Regions from separate parts of the Pseudomonas sp. LG1E9 genome, predicted to be linked through region 1. Evidence: predicted binding sites of a transcription regulator. Region 1 holds the regulator's gene; the other holds the start of a gene.
What was found. The regulator FliA, encoded in region 1, starts transcription of late flagellar genes. The targets are predictions, from matches to a motif close to CTAAAGTTTNNNNNNNNNNNGCCGNTAA.
Positions count from the first base shown of each region.

Region 2: DNK50_RS19320 (methyl-accepting chemotaxis protein) is a predicted target of FliA. The motif match lies at 1,635-1,662, and genes of this name have one in related genera.

Region 1 is NZ_CP029983.1:5,071,015-5,074,425, reverse strand. It holds gene flhF (flagellar biosynthesis protein FlhF) at 1-234, shown strand, start outside; gene fleN (flagellar synthesis regulator FleN) at 341-1,174, shown strand; gene fliA (RNA polymerase sigma factor FliA) at 1,171-1,911, shown strand; gene DNK50_RS23150 (chemotaxis response regulator CheY) at 2,082-2,456, shown strand; gene DNK50_RS23145 (protein phosphatase CheZ) at 2,475-3,263, shown strand; gene DNK50_RS23140 (chemotaxis protein CheA) at 3,275-3,411, shown strand, end outside.
Region 2 is NZ_CP029983.1:4,255,986-4,259,396, reverse strand. It holds gene DNK50_RS19330 (hypothetical protein) at 435-1,184, shown strand; gene DNK50_RS19325 (hypothetical protein) at 1,308-1,577, shown strand; gene DNK50_RS19320 (methyl-accepting chemotaxis protein) at 1,690-3,003, shown strand; gene DNK50_RS19315 (GAF domain-containing protein) at 3,133-3,411, shown strand, end outside.

The DNA.
Region 1 (3,411 bases):
AAACTGGATGAAACCGCCAGCCTGGGCGAAGTGTTGAGCCTGGCTATCAGCCATGAACTACCGGTTGCCTACCTGACCGACGGGCCGCGGATCCCGGATGATCTGCATCTGCCGCGCCGTCATCAGTTGGTCAGCCGCGCCGTCAGCGTGCAAATGCAAGAAGAGCCTAGCGAGGAAGCGATGGCCGATATGTTCGCCGACCTCTACCACAACCCGGCAAAACGGGTCGGTTGAAGTCAGGATGAACACCGTGAAATGTACCTACATCGATGGTCTGCAAGCGATTCACGCGGCCAAGCCATGTAGCCTGCGTCTAAGCAAGACAAGGTAAAGAAATAAAATGGGCAGCATGCATCCCGTACAGGTGATCGCGGTGACCGGCGGCAAAGGTGGCGTCGGGAAAACTAACGTGTCAGTGAATTTGTCCCTGGCCCTGGCAGAGCTTGGCCGTCGCGTCATGCTGCTGGACGCTGACCTGGGGTTGGCGAACGTCGACGTTCTGCTGGGACTGACGCCCAAACATACCCTTGCCGATGTGATCGAAGGGCGCTGCGAGCTGCGCGATGTGCTGCTGCAGGGCCCCGGTGGGATCCGCATCGTGCCGGCCGCCTCTGGCACCCAGAGCATGGTGCACCTGAGCCCGGCGCAACATGCCGGCCTGATCCAGGCATTCAGTGATATCGGCGACAACCTCGACGTGCTGGTGATCGACACCGCCGCCGGGATCGGCGAGTCCGTGGTCAGCTTCGTGCGCGCCGCGCAGGAAGTGTTGCTGGTGGTCTGCGATGAACCCACCTCGATCACCGACGCCTACGCCCTGATCAAACTGCTTAACCGTGACTACGGCATGAACCGCTTCCGCGTCCTGGCCAACATGGCCCAGAGCCCGCAGGAAGGGCGCAACCTGTTCGCCAAGTTGACCAAGGTCACGGATCGCTTTCTCGATGTCGCCTTACAATACGTCGGCGCAGTTCCCTACGACGAGTGTGTGCGCAAGGCTGTGCAAAAGCAGCGTGCGGTCTACGAAGCGTTCCCTCGTTCCAAATGCGCACTGGCGTTCAAGGCTATTGCCCAGAAGGTCGATACCTGGCCGTTGCCCGCCAACCCACGGGGGCATCTGGAGTTTTTCGTCGAGCGATTGGTACATCAGACGAGCGCAGGACCGGTGCTATGACAGCGAACGGCTACAACGCCTACAAGAAGTCTGCCCGTGACAGTCAGGGTGAGTTGATTGAGCGCTATGCGCCGCTGGTCAAGCGTATCGCCTATCACCTGTTGGCACGCCTGCCTGCCAGCGTGCAGGTCGAAGACCTGATCCAGGCCGGCATGATCGGCTTGCTCGAAGTGTCGACCAAATACGACGCCAGCAAAGGCGCGAGTTTCGAGACGTATGCGGGCATCCGCATCCGTGGCGCGATGCTCGATGAGGTGCGTAAAGGCGATTGGGCACCGCGTTCGGTGCACCGCAATACGCGCATGGTCAGTGACGCAATTCGTGCAATTGAAGCAAAAACCGGCCGCGACGCTAAAGATCACGAAGTTGCGGCCGAACTCCAATTGAGTCTCGACGATTACTACGGGATTTTGAACGATACCTTGGGCAGCCGCCTGTTCAGTTTCGACGACCTGTTGCAGGACGGCGAACACGAAGGGTTGCACGAGGACGGCGCGAGCGCGCACATGGAGCCGTCACGTGACCTGGAGGATGAACGCTTCCAGGGCGCATTGGCGGACGCCATTGCCAACTTGCCCGAGCGCGAGCGGTTAGTGTTGGCGCTGTACTACGACGAAGAGCTGAACCTCAAGGAAATCGGTGAGGTCCTGGGGGTCAGCGAATCGCGTGTCAGCCAGTTGCACAGCCAATGCGCAGCCCGCTTGCGGGGGCGTTTGGGAGAGTGGCGAGCGCGCTGACAGGCAGTGTGGGGAGCACTGCAAAGCGATACCGCGATGGTGATAGGCCGTCGCGGGTTCGATCCGTGGTGCCCCCGGCAGTCCTTTTTGTGTAATGCCTGTTGATTGAAATGGCGCGTCCAGGTGCTGGGCGCGTTTAAGACTGCTTGGAGGTCGAATTGGACAAGAACATGAAAATCCTCATCGTTGATGACTTCTCAACGATGCGGCGGATCATAAAAAACCTGTTGCGTGACCTTGGGTTCACAAACACGGTCGAGGCGGATGACGGCCTTACGGCGATTCCGATCCTCAACAGCGGGAGCATCGACTTTCTGGTAACGGACTGGAACATGCCGGGCATGACGGGCATCGACTTGTTGCGCCACGTGCGCGCCGACGAAAAATTGCGCAGTCTTCCCGTGTTGATGGTAACCGCCGAAGCCAAGCGTGAGCAGATCATCGAAGCCGCCCAAGCCGGGGTCAACGGTTACGTGGTCAAGCCATTCACTGCACAGGCCTTGAAAGAGAAGATCGAAAAGATCTTTGAACGCATCCACGGCTAATGCCATCGCGGGGGAGCTATGGAGCATAACGAATCGTCACAGGGAGACTTCGAGTCCACCCTGAAAAAGCATGCTCACCAGTTGGTCGACAGCCTTGAAAAAGGCCATTTCGGCGACGCGGTGCAGTTGATCCATGAGCTCAACCAGACCCGTGACCGCGGCCTGTACCAGGAAGTGGGCAAGCTCACACGCGAGCTGCACAGTGCGATCGTCAATTTTCAGATTGACCCGCACATGCCCCAGGCCGAAGAAATCTCGCAGATCACTGATGCCACCGAACGCCTGTCCTATGTGGTCAGGCTGACCGAGGCCGCGGCCAACCGCACCATGGACCTGGTGGAAAACGCCACGCCTCTGGTCAATGGCATGGCCACTGAAGCCCAGGCGCTTAGCGTTGACTGGGGCCGCTTCATGCGTCGTGAAGTGGGGGCTGAAGAGTTTCGTGAATTGGCCCGTCGGGTTGACGGTTTCCTGTCGCGCAGCGAACAGGAAAACCGCACGGTCGCCAGCAACCTCAATGACATCCTGCTGGCCCAGGATTACCAGGACCTCACTGGTCAGGTGATCAAGCGCGTGACCCAGTTGGTCACCGAAGTGGAAAGCAATCTGCTCAAATTGGTGCTCATGGCTGGCCAGGTAGACCGTTTTGCCGGCATCGAACATGACCGCGAAGCGATCCTCTCTGAAAAAGATCCACAAAAACATCTCGCCAAGGGTGAAGGTCCGCAGATTCATGCCGATAAACGTGAAGACGTTGTGTCAGGTCAGGATGACGTAGATGACCTGTTATCCAGTTTAGGCTTCTAAGGAGCACCCACATGAGCTTCGGCGCCGATGAAGAGATCCTTCAGGATTTCCTTGTAGAGGCCGGCGAAATTTTAGAGCAACTGTCCGAACAACTGGTCGAGCTGGAAAGCCGACCGGATGATGCGAACCTGCTCAATGCAATTTTTCG
Region 2 (3,411 bases), 820 kb from region 1:
TGCGGTTTGGCAGTCCGATGGGCAATACTTCGCCGTGCCACTCCCGCAGCCAATCTTCAAGGCCGTTTCTCATCTCAATCAGCAAAAAAGCTGAGCCACCGAAAGCAGGCAGATCACTTGGGCAAACATTTGTGCTCGAATTGGATGTTTCATCGCCGTCACCTCGTTTGCAGTTGCCGGTGGTAGTGCCGTAGGCGATGTGCATACACACGCCAGGCCGCTCGAAGGTTGAAATGCCACCCTGGCTCGCCAACAACACACGCAACTGCTCCAGAAAGTATAGACCCTGAAACGAATTCGTCACGAAACGCGCTGGCATGCGGGTCTCATGACAATTTGCCGATGCCTGTCGCACTTTTTTTGATTTCTCTGCTCTATCTTTGTCCCAGCCCCGCCGATTCCCCGCGAGGGCAGAAGAACAAGATCGGGTGCCGATGGATCGCACGTTTCCTCTTTCAAACATTCGTCGCATACGCCGGCTGCTGCTGTTGGCTGCGATCTTCATATTCGGCGCGACAGGTTGCACCCAGCAACAGGGGCAGGACATTGCCAAGCAGTTCACCAATGGCAAGCCCGATGAGTTCTTTCAGACCAGTGTCGATCGCATGGCCACCCTGGGCATGCGCGACAATCTGCAAAGCCTGTATCTGCTGATGAGCAAGCTATACCTGCGTAACCCCAGCCAGTGGCGGCAATCGGGTTATCCGGATGCGGTGAGTGCCGAGCGGGAAATTCGCCAGGCAATCGAGCAGCGTCGACCGCTGCCTGCCCTGGGTGAGCGTCGAGACCTGGCCGCGTTGAGTTACTCCTTGAGTCCGGAGTTTCAGGGCGACCGGGTGGGCGCCTTTATATACGCGATCGGCAGTATGTTGGTGACCGCCCACGGCGGGCGCACTGAGTTCTACATGACCGATTCGATCAACCCGCAGTTCGTCAGCAATGCCGCGCGCAATATCGAGAAGGCTACTTGGCTGCTGAGCAAGCGTCAGGATGCGAATGGCGTGTTGCTGCTGTTTTCCAATGAGATCTCGGAGGAGGGCAGCAACCTCAGTTTTGCCGTGGAGTTCGGCAAGATTGTGGCGCGGCTTGACCTGCTGACCCAGATGCTGGATGAGCGGTATCGGCGTATCGGGCTCAACTATGCGCAAAGTTTGTTGCTGATGAATTTCCTGCCGGTGCAGTGAACGGATGGCGCGTACGGCTTTTCTCTTTTCAATGTAGGAAGTGGCCTATGTTGCGCCCCCATGCTTGAAACGCCCCGACGTCGGCAATAGCCTCGGACTTTTCCGAAAAAGTGAGGCCCTACCTTGGGTAAGCGAAAAACGGTGTGGCCGACGGACCGCGAGATACGCCTGCGCTTTATCCTCTTTGCCGTTATCGACGCCGCAAGTGTCGAGGGGGTTCCTGCCGAGTTGTTATTACCGGCGCACAAATTGCTGCGTGATTCACCCACCGAGGCGCAGTTTGTCGAGGCCCTCAGGGCAATACTGGCGGCCGACCAGATGCACGGCTTCAGGTTTGCGGTGGGCTCCGAGGCGGACGATCTGATGCAGACACTGGATAGGCCTGCCGGTTAGATCTATTTCTGTTGCGCGAGACAACTGAGTGAGCAACTAACTGTTCATCGGCCTATGCTCAAGCCGCAGGCCGCATGGCCGATGCAGTGATGACTACCTCAGGGACGCCGCCATGTTCAATCGCCGCTTGAAGAAGGATCTGCAGGACCGGGACGACGAGCTTTTCCAATTGCGACAGCTCGTTACGCAGTATGACCGCGGCATGCTCTCAATATGCCTGGATGCCGACATGCGGCTCATTGCCGTCAACGAGGATTTTGCCCGGACCCTGGGCTACTCCTGCGAGCAATTGCAGGGCCGTCTCTTGAGTGAAATTGTTCCGCCTTACGTCAGGGATTTACCTTGTTTCCGTGATTTCAATGCAGCAGTCGCCCGCTCCGAGCCGGTGAGCGACGATTACCGCTTCCTGCGCAGTGACGGCAGCCTGGCCTGGATCAACCTCACCTGGTGCCCGATCAACGCGCGTGACGGTCAGCTGTCGCAAATCCAGGGCTACGGCATCGAGGTCAGTCGCGCCATTGAGCAAGCCAAGGAAAACGAAGCGTTTATCAACGCGTTGATCCGCTCGACGGCCGTCATTCAGTTCAGATTGGATGGGACGGTGGTCACCGCCAATACCCAGTTTCTCGACGCCATGGGCTATACGCTCGATCAGATCGTCGGCAAAAAGCACAGTCTGTTTTGCACCGCGCAGGAGGCCGCTTCGAGCGGATACGCCGCGTTCTGGCAAACCCTCAATCGCGGCGAATTTGTTGCCAGCCGCTTCAAGCGTGTGGACAGCCGCGGCAACGAGGTCTGGCTCGAAGCCACCTACAACCCGGTGCACGACGCCGAGGGCAAGCTGTGCAAAGTGGTCAAGTTTGCCAGTGTGGTCACCGACCAGGTCTTGCGCGAGTCCGAGGTCAAGGCCGCCGCCGGCGTTGCCTACGAGGTTTCTTTACAAACCGACGTCACGGCCGAACGCGGCGCGGCGGTTGTGCAAGACACCGTGCAGACCATGCAAAACATTGCCCTGCAAATGCAATCCGCCACCGGCAGCATTGAGGCGCTGGGCAAACAGTCGCTGCTGATCAGCGCGATTGTGCAGACCATCGGCGGCATCGCCGCGCAAACCAATCTGCTTGCACTCAATGCCGCCATTGAGGCTGCTCGTGCAGGTGAACAGGGCCGTGGATTCGCGGTGGTGGCGGATGAAGTAAGGCAATTGGCCAGCCGTACCAGCACGGCAACCGAAGAGATCGTCAGCGTGGTCCAACAGAACCAGCGCCTCGCCGACGAAGCCATTACCGAGATGTTCAGCAGTCGCGAGCAGGCTGAGCAAGGCTTGACACTGGCCAACCAGGCTGGCGCCGTCATCACGGAGATCCAGGGTGGCGCCAAGCAGGTGGTGAACGCAGTGGGGCGTTTTGCGAACGAGCTGCAATAGCCCAGGCATAGGGCTGCTTGGTTTTGATTTGAGAATCAGGAGAGTGCTATCAAACCTTTAACCCCTGAAGAACTGGCGGTCATCGCCGAGATAGAAACAGCGTCCAATATCCTGCGCCTGACCACGCGCTTGACGGATATGCGCTTCTCGGCGATCTCGAAGATGACCGACACCCACTGGGTGGCCTGCGCGGTGTACGACGAGCTGCATTTTGGCGTGGAGGTCGGGCATGAATTGCAGCTTGAAGCCACGCTGTGCAACGGTCTGCGGGCCAATCCCAAGCCCATCATTATCGAACACGCCAGCAAGGATCCGGTGTTCTGGCAAAATCCTTTGCCCAGTAAACATGGCTTCGAAAGCTACATCTCCCTGCCGATTGTCTTCTCCGACGGCAGCGTCTTCGGCACC